DNA from 4 places in the Kitasatospora sp. NPDC051702 genome. Region 1 is predicted to be linked to each of the others. Evidence: riboswitches for the same ligand, from Rfam matches in the RefSeq annotation. Region 1 holds a riboswitch; each other region holds the start of a gene.
What was found. A riboswitch is a leader RNA that binds a small molecule or an ion and turns the genes downstream of it on or off. The one in region 1 is predicted to bind cobalamin.
Positions count from the first base shown of each region.

Region 2: another riboswitch for cobalamin. It lies ahead of AB0N04_RS21860 (cobalamin biosynthesis protein); the one in region 1 lies ahead of AB0N04_RS06515 (ribonucleoside-diphosphate reductase subunit alpha).
Region 3: another riboswitch for cobalamin. It lies ahead of AB0N04_RS01985 (HoxN/HupN/NixA family nickel/cobalt transporter); the one in region 1 lies ahead of AB0N04_RS06515 (ribonucleoside-diphosphate reductase subunit alpha).
Region 4: another riboswitch for cobalamin. It lies ahead of AB0N04_RS27945 (peptidase); the one in region 1 lies ahead of AB0N04_RS06515 (ribonucleoside-diphosphate reductase subunit alpha).

Region 1 is NZ_JBFAZB010000005.1:36,575-40,711, reverse strand. Features, by position in the region: gene AB0N04_RS06525 (glycosyl hydrolase) at 1-21, shown strand, start outside; gene AB0N04_RS06520 (glycosyltransferase family 39 protein) at 21-2,084, shown strand; cobalamin riboswitch at 2,126-2,290, shown strand; gene AB0N04_RS06515 (ribonucleoside-diphosphate reductase subunit alpha) at 2,479-4,137, shown strand, end outside.
Region 2 is NZ_JBFAZB010000026.1:37,574-41,710, reverse strand. Features, by position in the region: gene AB0N04_RS21870 (prolyl oligopeptidase family serine peptidase) at 1-188, opposite strand, end outside; gene AB0N04_RS21865 (transcriptional regulator) at 408-1,118, opposite strand; cobalamin riboswitch at 1,415-1,547, shown strand; gene AB0N04_RS21860 (cobalamin biosynthesis protein) at 1,703-2,683, shown strand; gene AB0N04_RS21855 (cobyric acid synthase) at 2,680-4,137, shown strand, end outside.
Region 3 is NZ_JBFAZB010000002.1:12,409-16,545, reverse strand. Features, by position in the region: gene efp (elongation factor P) at 1-143, opposite strand, end outside; gene AB0N04_RS01990 (aminopeptidase P family protein) at 220-1,326, opposite strand; gene AB0N04_RS01985 (HoxN/HupN/NixA family nickel/cobalt transporter) at 1,440-2,555, opposite strand; cobalamin riboswitch at 2,587-2,780, opposite strand; gene AB0N04_RS01980 (metalloregulator ArsR/SmtB family transcription factor) at 2,863-3,246, shown strand; gene AB0N04_RS01975 (hypothetical protein) at 3,298-4,137, shown strand, end outside.
Region 4 is NZ_JBFAZB010000040.1:10,706-14,842, forward strand. Features, by position in the region: gene mmsB (3-hydroxyisobutyrate dehydrogenase) at 1-811, shown strand, start outside; gene AB0N04_RS27940 (enoyl-CoA hydratase) at 808-1,581, shown strand; cobalamin riboswitch at 1,678-1,818, shown strand; gene AB0N04_RS27945 (peptidase) at 1,917-3,002, shown strand; gene AB0N04_RS27950 (flagellar hook-length control protein FliK) at 3,054-3,533, shown strand; cobalamin riboswitch at 3,700-3,829, shown strand; gene AB0N04_RS27955 (prenyltransferase/squalene oxidase repeat-containing protein) at 3,937-4,137, shown strand, end outside.

The sequences.
Region 1 (4,137 bases):
TTCGACATCCGGAACCCATGATGAGCGCAGAGTCAGAGTTCACCCCCGCCCCGGACGACGCAGCCGCCGGGCCCGCACAGGCGCCGGTGCCCGCACACCTGCCCGTGCCGGTGCCGGACGAGGCCGTACCCACCCCGGCCGCCGCACGGGCCGCGCGCGCCGCCCGGGCCGCCCACGCCCTGCGGGCCGCCCGGGCCGCCCTCGACACGGACACCCGTGACGGCGGCGGGCACCCGCTGACCACGGCGGACGCCGCCCCCGCGGCGCCCGCGGCCGGGACCGACCTGTTCCGCCGCGCCGACCGCTCGCCCGGGCCGGGCGCGGCGGGGGGCGACGGTGCCGGGCCCGGCGTTCCCGCGTCCGGGGTTCCTGCGTCCGGGGTTCCCGCGTCCGGGGTTTCCGGGACCGGCGGCCCGGGGACCGATCCGTCCGGGCCGGCCGTTCCCGGGCCCGACCTTCCCGGGCCCGACGTTCCGGCACCCGATGCGTCCGACGCGCCGCCGCAGGTGGCCCCGACCGGCGCCCCCGGCCCGGTGGACGACCAGGCCGTCGAGCTGGCGCCGTACACCATCCCGCAGGTCCCCGCGATCGGCTGGGACCCGGCCCCCAGCCCCCGGCGCCGCTGGATCGCCCGCGGCGTGCTCGCCGCCGTCCTCGTCATCCAGGCCCTGCTCTCGCTGCGCCTGCTCGCCGCCGCGCACCCCGACGAGGCCGCCGCCATGGTGGCCGGCCGCCAGCAGCTCGACCACCTGCTGCACGGCACCCCCGTGACCACCCACCTGGCCGAGCGAATACCCGGCACGCCCCAGCTGTACCTGCCGTTGGCCGGCGCCGCCGCCGACGCCAACGGCATCTTCGGCGCCCGGGTGCTCAGCCTCTGCTTCGCCCTGCTCACCACGGTGCTGCTGTACTCGCTGACCCGCCGGCTCTTCAACGAGCGGGTGGCGATCTGCTCGATCGCCGGCTACGCGGTGGTGCAGTCGACCGTCGTCGTCGGCTTCTACGCCGCGCCCGAGGCGCTCGCCGTCCTGCTGGTCGCCCTGGCGGCCTGGGTCACGGTGTTCACCGCGCGCCGCCCGGTGGCCCTCGTCCTGCTCGCCGCGCCGGTCGCCGCCCTGGCCTGCGCCGTCGCGTACTCCGCGGTGTTCACGCTGCCCGCGCTGGTCGCGCTGGCGGCGGCCACCGCCTGGCCGCGGCGACGGCTCGGCCCGGCCGCCCTGCGGTCCCTGCTGCTCGCCGCCGGCACGGTGGGCGCCCTGCTGCCGTTCGGACTGCTCGGCGAGGTCGCCGGGTGGTCCCCGGCCCACGGGCAGGGTTCCCGTCCGGGCGGCGAGATCCTGCTGAACACCGTCCAGTGGGGCGGCCTGTTCACCGTCCTCGCGGTGGCCGGCACGATCGCGTACGCCCGCCGCGAGCAGCTGCTCGAGTCGCCGGAGAACGACGGCGTCACCACCACCCGCGCCCAGCGCGCCCTGCTGGGCACCGCCCTGACCTGCACCGCCCTGCTGGTCCCGGCGGTCCACCTGGCGCTTGGCACCTCGGGGGCGCTGTTCCGGCACCTGGGCTTCGGGATGCTGCTCGCCGCCCCGCTCGCCGGGGTCGGCCTCACCCGGCTGGTCGGCGCGCACTTCCGCCACCCGCAGCTGGGCATCCTGGTCTGGGTCGCCCTGCTCGCGCTCGGTCTGGAGCAGTCAGCGCTGCGTTACCAGAACGGGCCCGACTCCGGCCGGCTGCTCGCCGTCCTGCGGGTGCACGCCACGCCGCAGGGCCACTACCTGACCGAGGTCGACGGGCTGCCCGAGTACTACCTCGGCGCCGTCAGCCGGCCCGAGCAGTGGACGTCGGCCCGCTCCGGGACGGACTACCGGGACGCGGCGGGTGTCGAGCATCACGGCGACGAGGGCAGCGCGGCCGCGATCAAGGACGGCTACTTCACCGTCGTGGTCCTGGACAGCACCGCCCCGGCCGCCACGGACCGCGTCCTGGCGACGGCGCTGGCGAGCGGCGGGCACTACCGGTTGATCGCCCAGTTCACCTCTCCGACGGGCGATTCGAGCACCTACAAGGTCTATCTGAAGCACTGAACGGCCGCCGGGCCCACCGTGGCCCACGACACGTCGGCCACAACATATGGTGCCGCCGCAGTCAGCCGCCACTAGATGTATGCTCACTCCTGCTGTCAAAGCAGGGGAACCCGGTGCGAGTCCGGGACTGCCCCGCAGCGGTGTGCGGGCGGCTCGACAAGCCGCGCCCGCGAGTCCGAGTACCTGCCGACGGTGTGCGCCACGGCCCTCCCGCAGAGGCCGCGCCAGCACGAGCAGTACCTTCCGGGCCTCGCGGGCGGGCCGGGGACGCCACCGTCGCGCGACGCACTCCTGCGTACGCGCCGTGCTCCCCTGCCCCGTTCGGCCCGGACCCGATCACCGCCGCCGATCGCCGCCAGGAGAGAGCGCCTTGACCACCGCTGCCTCAGCCACCCTGCCCACCCAGGGCTCCGGTTCCGCCCCCGCCGCCCCGACGGTCTCCGACCCCGGCGGCGCGCTGCTGCGGCTGCTCACCGACCGTAGTGTCGATCTCCCCCAGGTGGACCCCGGCCATGTCGCCGCCGCCGCGCTGCGCGGCCGCCACGCCGGCTCGGACTTCGCCGAGCTGCGCGGGCTGGCCGTGGACGCCGCCGCGTCGATGATCGCCGAGGACCCCCAGTACTCGAAGCTGGCCGCCCGCCTGCTCGCGCTGGAGATCGTCGACGAGGCCGACAGCCAGGGGGCGACCTCGTTCGCCGCCTCGATCGCCGTCGGCCACGCCGAGGGCCTGATCGGCGACACCACCGCCGCCTTCGTGGCCAAGCACGCCGCCGCGCTCGACGCGCTGATCGACCGACAGGGCGACGACCGCTTCGAGTACTTCGGCCTGCGCACCGTGCAGTCCCGCTACCTGCTGCGCCACCCGATCACCCGCAAGGTCGTCGAGACCCCGCAGCACTTCCTGCTCCGCGTCGCCTGTGGCCTGGCGGTCGGCGACACCGAGCAGTCCGTGCGCGAGGTGGCCGAGCTGTACCGCCTGATGAGCCGGCTGGAGTACCTGACCTCCTCGCCGACCCTGTTCAACTCCGGCACCCGCCACCCGCAGATGTCGAGCTGCTACCTGCTCGACTCGCCGCTGGACAACCTGGACTCGATCTACAGCCGCTACGCGCAGATCGCCCGCCTCTCCAAGCACGCCGGCGGCATCGGCCTGTCGTACTCGCGCATCCGCTCCCGCGGCAGCCTGATCCGCGGCACCAACGGCAAGTCCAACGGCATCGTCCCGTTCCTGCGCACCCTCGACTCCTCCGTCGCCGCGGTCAACCAGGGCGGCCGTCGCAAGGGCGCCGCCTGCGTCTACCTGGAGACCTGGCACGCCGACATCGAGGAGTTCCTCGAGCTGCGCGACAACACCGGCGAGGAGGCGCGCCGCACCCACAACCTCAACCTGGCGCACTGGATCCCGGACGAGTTCATGCGCCGCGTGAACGCCAACCAGGACTGGTCGCTGTTCTCCCCCGCCGACGTCCCCGAGCTGGTCGACCTGTGGGGCTCCGACTTCGACGAGGCCTACCGCAAGGCCGAGCAGGCCGGCAAGGCCGTGCGCACCATCCCCGCGCAGACCCTGTACGCCCGGATGATGCGCACCCTGGCGCAGACCGGCAACGGCTGGATGACCTTCAAGGACGCCTCCAACCGCGCCGCCAACCAGACCGCGCTGCCCGGCCGCACGGTGCACTCCTCCAACCTGTGCACGGAGATCCTGGAGGTCACGGACGACTCCGAGACCGCCGTCTGCAACCTCGGCTCGGTCAACCTCGGCGCGCACGTCGCCGAGGGCGCGTCGGCGGAGGACCTGCTCGGCGCGATGGACTGGGAGCGGCTGGACGCCACCGTGCGCACCGCCGTCACCTTCCTCGACCGCGTGGTGGACATCAACTTCTACCCGACCGTCGAGGCCGGCACCTCCAACTCCCGCTGGCGGCCGGTCGGCCTCGGCGTGATGGGCCTGCAGGACGTCTTCTTCAAGCTGCGGATCGACTTCGACTCGGCCGAGGCGGCGCGGCTGTCCACGCTGATCGCCGAGCGCATCATGCTCACCGCCTACGAGCGC
Region 2 (4,137 bases), on a different contig from region 1:
AGGCTCGCGGGGCGCCGGGTGAAGGTGATCCGGCCGGCCGCCAGGCTCTGCACCAGGACGGGGCCGGAGCCCTCGACGGCGGCGGCCGGGCGGACCGTCCGTTCGGAGGCCCGGCGGCCGATGACCAGGACGGCGGCCCCGGCACCGACGGCGGCGGCGGCCACGACGGCCGCGGTTCCCCAACGCATATCGCTCCCCGCTCTGACGGTCGGACGGTCTTGGACCGGACGGTGTTCGAGCACCAGTTCACCGGGAGGGCGGGCGGGCGGCCACCGGGCTGGGCCGTCCGGGGCACGACGGGGCGGCCGGCGGGGGTGTGGGCGGCGGGCGGGAGACGGGCGGGCTGGAGGGGTACGGGCGGCGGTTCGGCGCGGGCAGGCGGGGGCGGGCGGGGGCGGGCCGCGGCGTCAGACCGGGATGTCGGTCCGGCGCCGCCCGAGCAGCTCCCAGAAGCGCTCCGCCAACGGCTGCTCGCGGACCGGGTCCGGCACCGCGGCGGCCGGGGAGCCCCAGCTGCCGCTGCCCCAGTGGGAGGAGACCTGGTTCTCCTGCTGGAGGGCCGTCAGCACGGCCGCCAGGTCGTCCTCGTGGACCGGCACGATCCGGGCGACGGCCCGGACGTGGGCCTGCCAGCGGCCGTCCACGCACTGGCGCAGGCACCGGTCGAGCTCCTCGCGGCGGCCGGTGACGTCGACGAGCTCGCGCAGCCGCAGGCCGAGCACCTGGGCGAGCGCGTGGGTCTGGGCCTCGTCGCCGTCCCACCGGCCGGTCAGCTCGGCGTCCTGGTAGCGGCGCAGGGCGACCCCGATCCGGCGGGCGGCGGCGTCCTGGTGGAGTTCGCGGGCGACCCGGAAGTCCCGCAGCCGGGTGGGGCGGGTGCCCATCAACTGGACGGCGGGGCACCAGAGCGCGCGGGCCAGCGCGATGAACTCCTCCTCGGTCGGCCGCAGCTCGCCGCTCTCCCAGGCGAGGACGTGGGTGGGCAGCAGGCGGACGCCGTGCGCGGCCATCCCGCCGACGACCTGGTCGGGGGTCAGGCCGAGGCCGGCCCGGTGGGCTCGGGCGGCGCCCGGCGAGAACGGCACCGGGGGCAGGGCGGGGGGCTGTCTGCGTCGCATGGGAACGAACGGTAGGTGCGGGTGGCGGCGGGCCCCAGCCGCCGAACACACGAAGCGGCCCTGGAGGTCCCTACGGACCGCTGGACGATCGCACAGGGTGTCATGCCCCTGCGGGCGGGCGGATCGGAGGTACCGACGGAGGTGCCGACGCGGGCCCCGCCGCCCGTCGCCGCCGCCCGGCCGGGAGCCCGCGGCCGCCCCGCGGCCCCCGGTCCCGTGTGACCAACCCCTCCGTGACCTCGGTTGACTCCCGGTTCGGCCGCGTGATGGGATCCGGGGGCCAAACGGAGGCATGCAGAGGAAGCCGGTGCGAGTCCGGCGCGGTCCCGCCACTGTCACCGGGGAGCACGCTCGGCAGGTTGCCACGGCGCGCCGTCAGAAGCCGCTGGAAGGCCCGGGGGTGCGTCCGACCCGGAAGCCAGGAGACTCTCGCCCCCGCTACGTCGAGCCAGGGCGCGGACCCTGAGTGAGGACACGCACGCGATGCAGGCTGCCCCGCCCCGCCGGACCCGACGCTGCCTTCCGCCGCACCCCCCGGTCCCGCCGCACCCGGCCGCCGCCCCCGCGAACCCGCCGCACCCGACGTGCGCCCGCTGACCCGCGCGGCGGCGTTCGCGCTGGGCGCCCTCGCGGGCTACGCCGCCGACGCCCGCTACGCCGACCCCCGCCGCGGCCACCCGGTGGCCGTCTTCGGCTCCGCCGCGGCCAGGCTCGAGCGCCGGCTCTGGCGGGACGACCGGGCGACCGGCGCCGGCTACACGGCCCTGTGCGCGGGCACCGTGGCCGCCGCCGCGGTGGCCCTGGACCGCACCGCGGGCCGGCGCCCGCTCGGCCGCGCGGCCCTGGCCGCCGCCGCGACCTGGACGGTGCTCGGCGGCACCTCGCTGACCCGGGAGGCCCGCACCATCGGCCGCTCGCTGGCCGCGGGCGACCTGACGGCGGCCCGGGCCCGGCTGCCGCACCTGTGCGGCCGCGACCCGAGCGCGCTGGACGAGCAGCAGATCGCCCGCGCGGTGGTCGAGTCGGTGGCCGAGAACACCGCCGACGCCGTCGTCAACGCGCTCGTCTGGGGCGCGCTGGCGGGCACGCCGGGGCTGCTGGCGTTCCGCGCGGTGAACACCCTGGACGCCATGGTCGGCCACCGCTCGCCGCGCCACGCCCGGTTCGGCTGGGCCTCGGCCCGGCTGGACGACGTGGCGGGCTGGCCGGGCGCCCGGCTGACCGCCCTGCTGACCGTCGCCGCCGCGCCGCAGCCGCGCACCGCCTGGCGGGTCTGGCGCCGGGACGGCTCGGCGCACCCGAGCCCGAACGCCGGCCAGGCCGAGTCCGCCTTCGCGGGCGCGGTCGGCGTCCGGCTGGGCGGCACCCTGCAGTACGGCGAGCGGGTCGAGCACCGACCCGTCCTGGGCGCCGAACTGCGGCCGGTCACGGTGGACGACATCGAGCGGGCCTGCGTGCTCTCCCGGAGGGTGGGCGCGCTGGCCCTGGGTACGACCGTGGCGGGGCACGTCGCACTGCGACTGCTGGCCGGCCGCGGAAGCAGAAGCGGAAAGGGACGGGCATGAGCAACGCGCTGCTGGTCGCAGGGACGACCTCGGACGCGGGCAAGAGCGTGGTGACGGCGGGCATCTGCCGCTGGCTGGCCCGCCGCGGGGTCGCGGTGGCGCCGTTCAAGGCGCAGAACATGTCGCTGAACTCCTTCGTCACCGCCGACGGCGCCGAGATCGGCCGGGCCCAGGCGATGCAGGCGCAGGCCGCCCGGGTGGAGCCGGAGGCGGCCATGAACCCGGTGCTGCTCAAGCCCGGCGCCGACGGCCGCAGCCAGGTCGTGCTGCTCGGCCGGCCGGTCGCCGAGGTCGGTGCGCTGGACTACCGCGAGCGCAAGCCCGTCCTGCTGGAGCGGGCCCTGGAGTGCCTGGCGGACCTGCGCCGCCGCTACGACGTGGTGGTCTGCGAGGGCGCCGGCTCGCCCGCCGAGATCAACCTGCGCGACCGGGACATCGCCAACATGGGCCTGGCCACCGCGGCCGGACTGCCCGTGGTGGTGGTCGGCGACATCGACCGCGGCGGCGTCTTCGCGGCCATGTACGGGACGCTGGCGTTGCTGTCCGCGGAGGACCAGCGGCACGTGGCCGGCTGGTTCGTCAACAAGTTCCGCGGCGACGCCCGGCTGCTCGCCCCCGGGCTGGAGATGCTCCACGGGCTGACCGGCCGCCCGGTGCTGGGCACCCTGCCGATGCTGCCGGGCCTGTGGCTGGACGCCGAGGACTCGCTGGACCTGTCGACCGTGGTGGACCGGGTGGACGGCCGCGGCCCGCTCGGCGCGGACGTGCTGCGGGTGGCCGTGGTGCGCTTCCCCCGGCTCTCCAACTTCACCGACGTGGACGCGCTCGCGCAGGAGCCGGGCGTGCTGGTGCGCTGGGCGACCCGGCCGGAGGAGCTGGCCGACGCCGACCTGGTGGTGCTGCCCGGCACCCGGGCCACCGTCGCCGACCTGGCCTGGCTGCGCGAGCGCGGCCTGGAACCGGCGCTGAAGGCCCGCGCGGCGGCCGGGCTGCCGGTGCTCGGGGTCTGCGGCGGCTACCAGATGCTGGCGGGCTCGATCGTCGACGAGGTGGAGTCCGGGGCCGGCGAGGTCGCCGGTCTCGGACTGCTGCCGACGCGCGTGCGGTTCGGCGCCGAGAAGGTGCTCGGCCGGCCGGTCGGCGAGGCGTACGGGCACCGGGTCGAGGGCTACGAGATCCACCACGGGGTGGTCGAGGTGGAGGGCGGCGAGCCCTTCCTGGACGGCTGCCGGGTCGGCCAGGTCTGGGGCACCACCTGGCACGGCGCGCTGGAGAACGACGGGTTCCGCCGCGAACTCCTGCGCGAGGTCGCCGGATCGGCGGGCCGCGCGTTCGTGCCCGCGCCGGACACGTCCTTCGCCGAGGCGCGCGAGGCCCGGCTGGACCGGCTGGGCGACCTGATCGAGGAGCACGCGGACACCGACGCGCTCTGGAAGCTGATCGAGGGCGGGGTG
Region 3 (4,137 bases), on a different contig from region 1:
CCCGTCAGGACCTCCTTGAGCTTGGTACGCACGAAGGCCGGGCCCTTGCCGGGCTTGACGTGCTGGAACTCGACGACGGACCAGAGCTTGCCGCCCTCCAGCTTGAGGACCATGCCGTTCTTGAGATCGTTCGTGGAAGCCACGGGCGCACTTACTCCTGGATATAGCTGTCAAGGAACCAAGGGGTGCGTCCTGCCGCCGACGGCCCGGGGGCCGCGGTCACAGGGCGAGGAGCTCCTTGGTGGTGATGGTGAGCAGCTCGGGCCCGCCCTCCTCGAGGGGGCGCACCACGAGCGTGTCCTCGATCCGGACACCGCCCCTGCCCGGGAGGTGGACCCCAGGACCGACGGTGACCGGTACGCGGCTGTCCAGTTTACCCATGTCCGAAGGGCCGAGGCGCGGCGCCTCCCGGATCTCCAGCCCGATGCCGTGCCCCACCGGGTGCGGGGACGCCTCGGTGTGGCCGGCCGCCTCCAGGATCTGCCGCGCGGCCCGGTCGGGCACGTACTGCTCCACGCCTGGTCCGAGCGCCTCCCGGGCGGCCCGCTGGGCGCGGAACACCAGCCGGTGCAGCTCGACCTGCCAGGGCGCGGGGGCGGCGCCGATCACGAAGGTCCGGGCGGTCGAGATGCCGTAGCCGCGGTACTGGGCGCCCATCACCACGGTCAGGAAGTCACCCTCCTCCACCCGGCGGTCGGTCGGCTGGTGGGCGGGCTGCCCGGAGTGGCTGCCGGTGCCGACGGACACCGGGAAGGCCGCCCGGTCCGCACCGTGGTCGATCATCCGGCGTTCCAGCTCCATCGCCAGGTGCCGCTCCGTCCGCCCGACCAGGATCGACTCCAGGAGCTCGCCGAGCGCCTGGTCGGCGATCTCGGCGGCGATCCGCAGGTCGGCGATCTCGTGCTCGTCCTTGACCACCCGCAGCCGCTCCACCAGCCGGTCCAGGTCGGCCAGCCGGGCACCGCCGGACAGGCCGGCCACCGACCGGTGCCGGCTGACGGTCAGGTCGTGCTCCTCCACCGCCAGCGCCGCCAGCCTGAGCCGCGCCGCGGCCTCGGCCGCCGCCAGGGCGGTGTCCGCCCCGGCCGGCACCGGCACCTGGGTGACGTCCGGGGCGATCAGGTGCTCCCCGGTGTCGTCCGGCGGCAGGTCGTCCGGCAGCGCCAGCAGTGCGCGGTCCCTGGTGAGCAGCAGCGTCGCCCCGCAGGGCGCGCAGCCGGTCAGATACCGCACGTTCGCCGCCCGGGTGATCAGCGCCGCATCGGCCCCGGCCGCACTGCAGTGCTCCCTCACCCGCTCCCGCCGACCCGCGTACGCATCAGACATGCGTCGAGCCTACGAAGCCGCACCCCGTTCCGCCCGCCGAGCACTCCCGAGGGGGCACGTCGCCGCTGCCCGCACGCCCCGGCTCGCACCCCGGGCCGACCGGTTCGGGGCTGTCACTGCCCGGTCGGCTGCCAGCGCTTCTCGACCCCGGCCAGCTTCCAGTAGCCGATCGCCGCGGCCCAGACCACCACGAAGAGCCCGGCGATCGCGTACCCGACGTTGTCCAGCGAGATGTCCGCGATCCAGCCGCTCACCGGGTCGGTCAGGTCGAGCTTCTCGTGCAGCACGCCGACCAGTTCGATCGTGCCGATGACGAAGGCCACCGCGATCGACAGCCCCGTGATCGTCAGGTTGTAGTACACCTTGCGCACCGGGTTGGAGAAGGCCCACTGGTACGCGAAGTTCATGAACGTCCCGTCCAGCGTGTCGAACAGGCTCATCCCGGCCGCGAAGAGCAGCGGCAGGCAGACGATCGCGTACCAGGGCAGCCCGGCCGCCGCGCCCGAGCCCGCCATCACCATCAGGGTGACCTCGGTCGCGGTGTCGAAGCCCAGGCCCAGCACCATGCCCACCGGGAACATCTGCCCCGGCCGGGTGATCGACCGCGTCGCCCGGTTCAGCACCCTCGCCAGGAAGCCGCGCGAGTTCAGGTGCTCCTCCAGCTGCGCCTCGTCGTACTTCCCGGCCCGCATCGCCCGGAACACCTTGAGGATGCCCACCAGCGCCGCCAGGTTGAGCGCGCCGATCAGGTACAGGAACGCGCCGGAGGCCGTCGTGCCGACCATCCCCAGCCACTGGTGGGTCGTCGACTCGTCGTCCATCAGGGTGTTGGCCAGCTGGGCGCCGCCCGCCACCAGGGCGGCCATGATGACCACCATCGAGGAGTGCCCGAGGGCGAACCAGAAGCCCACCGACACCGGGCGCTTGCCGTCCGCCATCAGCTTGCGGGTGGTGTTGTCGATCACCGCGATGTGGTCGGCGTCGAAGGCGTGCCGCATGCCGAGGGTGTACGCGGTGATGCCCAGGCCCACCCCGAAGACCTGGGTGCCGACCGCGTAGTTGTGGGGCGCGACCAGGAAGAACAGCGTCCCGAACGCGACCACGTGCATGGCCAGGATCACGCCCATCAGTCCGGCCGTGCGGACGGTGTCCTCGCGCTTCCAGCGGAACGTCGGCAGTGCGGACGGCGCCGCCGGCGCCCCGGGGGCGGCGGTTTCGGGCAGGGTCATACGCGGATCACGCTCCAGCACCTCGTGGAAAGACTTCGTGAGATGCCGTGGCCGGTCTCCTGGCTTACGGGGCACCCGTACCCGCCTTCCCAGACGCGCGAAGCGCCCAGTGGCGTCGTGGATACGGACGACTCCCCCCGATCACAGTGGCGAGGGCCGCTCCGGACTGGGACCCCTGAGGGTCCGTCACCGGTCTTCCCGAGCACCACGGCGGGCAACACCGTAGGGGGCCCGGCTCCACCCATGCAAGGCTGCGCACCTGCGCAGGTGTCCAGGATCACAGGCCCCGGCCTGCGAGAATGTCCGCATGCATCTCGTACCGGCCGACCGCGCGGACCACCGCACCATCGACGGACACCGGGTCTGCGAGGCCATCGCCGCCATCGGCGACACCGCGCACGTCCGCACCTGGGCCGAGCGGTTCTCCCTGCTCGCCGACCCGGGCCGGCTCGCCCTCCTGCTCGCCCTGCACCGCGCCGGCCCGCTCGCCGTGACCGACCTCGCCGTCGCCACCGGTATGCGCGACCCCGCCGTCTCCCAGGCCCTCCGACTGCTCCGCACCGCCGGCGTGGTCACCGGCGACCGCGACGGACGCGTCGTGCGCTACCGGCTCGTCGACGACGCCCTGCGCCCCCTCCTCGACCCCTGCGCCGCCGCCGACCACCACGAACCCACCGCTGCCACCGGCTGACCCGCCCCGGACGGACCCGCCGGAGCGGGGCCGGATGAGTACGATCTTCGTGTGCTGAACCGCCTGCGGCGCCGGCCCCGGCCCTGGCCCGACGAAGACCGCTGGGAGACCTGGCCCGTCCGGGCCCGCGTCCTCGCGGTCGCCCGCACGCTCACCTCGGCCACCCGGGTGCTCGACGTGCTCACCCTGCTCGTCCGCCCGCAGCTCGGCGTCCGGTGCTACCTCACCGTCAACCCGGGCTCGGCGTTCACGGCGGGCCTCGGCCCCTACCTGGCCGACCAGCAACCCGCCGTCACGGTCATCCCGTGGGAGGAGGCCGTCCGGTACGAGTTCGACCTCGCGGTGTCCTGCGCGGTCCACGCCTCCATGCACCGGCTGCGCGCCCCGCTCGTCGTCCTCCCCCACGGCGCCGGCTACAACCGCCTGGTCGCCGAGTCCACCGGGGACGGGGTCAGTGCCGCCGGCCTGTCCCGTCAGGAGCTCACCCACCGGGGGCGGGTCTTCCCCGCGGTCATCGGGCTGTCCCACGAGGAGCAGTTCGAGCGGCTGGCGGCCACCTGCCCCGAGGCGCTGCCGCACGCACGGGAGGTCGGCGACCTCACCTTCTCCAGGATGCTGGCCAGCCGCGGCCGGCGGGACGCCTACCGCGCCGCCCTCGGGGCCGTCGACGGCCGGCGCCTCGTCGTCGTCACCTCCACCTGGAGCAGGCACTCCCTGGCGGCGCACTGCCTCGACCTGCCGCGCCGGCTGGTCACCGCGCTCCCCGCCGACGAGTACGCCGTGGCCGTGGTCCTGCACCCCAACGTCTGGGACCGGCACGACCCCGAACTGCTGCTGGCCACGGCCCGGGGCTCCGGCCTCAGGCTGATCCCCCCGCACCAGGGCTGGCAG
Region 4 (4,137 bases), on a different contig from region 1:
ACACCGGGTGACCGGCTACGACCTCTCGGCGGAGGCCCGGGAACGGGCTGCGGCCCGGGGAGTGAAGATCGCGGTTTCCGCCGCCGAAGCGGTCGGCGAGGCCGAGGTGGTGCTCACCATGCTGCCGACCGGACGCCATGTCCTCGATTCCTACGGCGAGTTGACGGAGGCGGCAGCGGGAGCGCTGTTCGTCGACTGCTCCACCATCGCGGTCGGGGACGCCCGGGTCGCCGCCGACCTCGCCCGGGTCGCGGGGCACCGGGCCGTCGACGCGCCGGTCTCCGGCGGCGTGCCCGGCGCCGAGGCCGCGAGCCTGACCTTCATGGTCGGCGCGGACGGGCCCGACTTCGCCGAGGCCGAGCCGGTGCTCGCCGCCATGGGCCGCCGGGTCGTGCACTGCGGGACGTCCGGGGCGGGGCAGGCCGCGAAGATCTGCAACAACATGATCCTCGGCATCTCGATGATCGCGGTCAGCGAGGCCTTCGTGCTCGGGGAGAGCCTCGGGCTCAGCCACCAGGCCCTGTTCGACGTGGCCTCCGCCGCCTCCGGGCAGTGCTGGGCACTGACCAGCAACTGCCCCGTCCCCGGGCCCGTCCCGGCCAGCCCGGCCAACCGCGGGTACGCCGGAGGCTTCGCCGCCGCCCTGATGGCCAAGGACCTCGGACTCGCGGCCGCGGCGGCGACATCCTCCGACGTCCCCGCCGAACTGGGCGGCAGGGCAGCCGAGTTGTACGCGGCGTTCGCCGAGGAGGTGGGCGCCGGGCTGGACTTCTCGGCCATCATCACGACCCTCAGGAAGGACGACGCATGACGTTCGAGACGATCCTGGTCGAGCGCAGGGGCCGGGTGGGCGTGATCACGCTCGACCGCCCCAAGGCGCTGAACGCCCTCAACACCACGCTGATGAACGAAGTCGTGGCGGCCGCGGAGGAGTTCGACCGCGACCGGGAGGTCGGCGCGCTGGTGGTCACCGGCTCGGAGAAGGCCTTCGCGGCCGGCGCCGACATCAAGGAGATGCAGTCCCTGGACTTCGTGGACGCCTACCTCGGCGACTGGTTCGCCGCGTGGGACCGCTTCGGAGCCCTGCGCAAGCCCGTCGTCGCGGCCGTCGCCGGGTACGCGCTGGGCGGCGGCTGCGAGCTGGCGATGCTCTGCGACGTCCTGCTGGCGGCCGACACCGCGAAGTTCGGGCAGCCGGAGATCAAGCTCGGGGTGATCCCGGGCATAGGCGGCTCGCAGCGGCTCACCCGGGCCGTCGGCAAGGCCAAGGCGATGGAGCTGTGCCTGACCGGCCGGATGATGGGCGCCGAGGAGGCCGAGCGGGCCGGCCTGGTCTCCCGGATCGTCCCCGCGGACCAGCTGCTGACCGAGGCGCTGGCCACCGCCGAGGCCGTCGCGGCGATGTCCGCCCCGGCGGTGGCGATGCTCAAGGAGAGCGTCAACCGCGCCTTCGAGACCACCCTGGCCGAGGGCGTGCGCTTCGAACGGCGGCTGTTCCACGCGACGTTCGCGACGGCCGACCAGAAGGAGGGCATGGCCGCCTTCGCCGAGAAGCGCCTGCCGGAGTTCCGCCACCGCTGACCCGTACGGTTCCGGCACCTTGCGCGCGGCCCGCGGTGCCGTGTTCCGGTGCCGGAACCGTGACGTGGCGCACCGTCCCTTGACCGGATCTTCGCGTCTTCGCCATGATGGGCCGTCATGTTGTGACTCCGCCGACGGGGGAAGTCCGGTTCGAATCCGGCGCTGACCCGCAACGGTAGGCCGCCGACGTCCCGTCGGCGGCGAGCCCGAGTACCCGGCGGCGGAGGTGTGTCACCCCCTCCTCCCGTCGTGGTCTGCGGGCCGGAGCTCCGAGGGCTGCCCGGCGTGCCGCCGGCGCCCTCCGGGCCCCTGCGTCCAGGCCCGGAAAGGCAGCCATGCCCGCCCTCCGCCGCACTCTCGGTCTGCTCGCGATACCCGCCCTCGCCCTCGCCACCGCGCTCCCGGCGGCCACCGCCGCCCAGGCCGCGCCCGCCGCCGCACCCGCCGCGACCGCGGCCCCGACGATCCGCCCCGACGCCGCCGCGGGCGGCTGGCTGGCCCGCCAGCTCGTCGACGGCGACCACTTCGAGTCCGTGTTCAACGGCACCGCCTACCCCGACCAGGGCCTGACCGTCGACGCCGTGCTGGCCTTCGCCGCCTCCCACGGCTCCGACGAGGCCGCCGCCCGGGCCACCGCCTGGCTGGCCAAGCCCGAGATCCTCGGCGGCTACCTCGGCGACGGCACCACCGAGGCCTACGCCGGTGCCACCGCCAAGCTGCTGCTCGCCGCCGAGGTCCGCGGCGCGAACCCGACCGCCTTCGGAGGCGTCGACCTGCCGGCCCGGCTGCGCTCCCTGCAGACCGCCGAGGGCCGCTTCTCCGACCGCTCCCAGTGGGGCGACTACAGCAACGCCTTCGGCCAGTCGCTCGCCCTGATCGCCCTGCACCGCACCCCCGGCGGCGCCCCCGCCGCGGCCGTCGACTTCCTGGCGAACAGCCAGTGCGCGGACGGCGGTTACCCGGTCTCCTTCGGCCAGACCACCTGCACCAGCGACCCGGACGCCACCGCGCTGGCCGCCCAGGCCCTCGCCGCCACCGGCCGCACCGCCAAGGCGAACGCCGGCCTCGGCTGGCTCACCGCCCACCAGAACGCCGACGGCGGCTTCGCGGCCGCCGGGGCGACCGCCTCCAACGCCAACACCACGGGCCTGGCCACCCAGGCGCTGCTGGCCGGCGGACGCCTCGGCGCCGGCCTCAAGGGCTGGAGCCGGCTGGTGAAGTTCCAGCAGGGCTGCTCCGCCGACCCGGCGGTCCGCGGCGCCGTCGCCTACGACGCGACCGGATTCGACCCGGCCAACGGCGCCCGGGCCACCGCGCAGGCCGCGCTCGGCCTCGCCGGCACCCCGCTGGCCACCCTCTCCGCCGCCGGCGCGCGTCCGGCCGCCCCGACCCTGGCCTGCCCGGCGCCCGCCGCCCGCTGAGCCACCGAACTCCTGAGCCACCGAACCCCTGAGCCCACGAGGAGAGTTCCGATGACCGACACCCTCACCCCGGCCAGACCGGCCCGCCGCGCGCTCGGCTCGATCGCCGCGGCCGCGGCCCTCACCGCCGGCCTGCTCGGCGCCTCCGCCGTCCAGGCCCCCGCGGCCCACGCGGCCGCCTGCAGCGGCACCACCGGCGTCACCGTCGTGGTCGACTTCACCGCCGTCGGCGGCGGCGTCGAGACCGGCTGCGCACCCGGCGATCCGGCCACCGGGCTCGCCGCGCTGACCGGCGCCGGATTCACGTACGCCTTCCACCCGCGGTTCCCCGGCTTCGTCTGCAAGATCAACGCGCTGCCGGCCACCTGCACCAACCCGACCGGCAGCGCCTACTGGTCCTACTGGCACGCCCAGCACGGCGGGCCCTGGTCGTACAGCAGCCTGGGCGCGGGCAGCTACAATCCGGCCCCCGGCGACGTCGAGGGCTGGTCCTTCGGCGCCGGCGCCCAGCCGGGCATCACGGCGCCCTGACGTCCGGAGGCACCTGCCGGCACCCCGGAGCCCCGCGGGGAGGGGTGCCGGCAGCTCCGGCACGCCCTGCGGTGCGGCAGGAGGCGCCCGGCCGTCCTGATCCGCGCGGCCCGTCCCGTCAGGGTGAGCGGACCATCTGACGGGCCGTTGACTCCCACTCCGCTGACGTGGTCTGATGAACCGGTTTTTCACCTCGGTCCTCAGGGGAAGCCGGTCCAACTCCGGCGCTGACCCGCAACCGTAGATCCGCCCAGGGCGGATGAGCCGGAATGCCTGAACCGGGGTCTGTTCAGAGAGCACTCGCGTCGTCGCGGACTACGACGCAGTTCCGACGGCTGCGCGCTCCACCGGCAGCCGTCGGCTGCGCCGTTGCTCCCCGCGTCGACCGACCAGGGAGACGCCGGTGAGGGTCAGCAGCAGTCGTACGCGCCACAGGAGCCGGGGCACCACGTCCCTGCTGGCCGCCGCAGCACTCGCGGTCACCGCCTGCGGCACGGCGCTTGTCGGCCGGCCCGCCGTCTCGCTCGCCGGGGCGGCCGTCCCCGCCGCGGGCCGGACGCCGGACGTCGCCAGGGGCGCCGCCTACCTCGCCGACCCGTCCCGC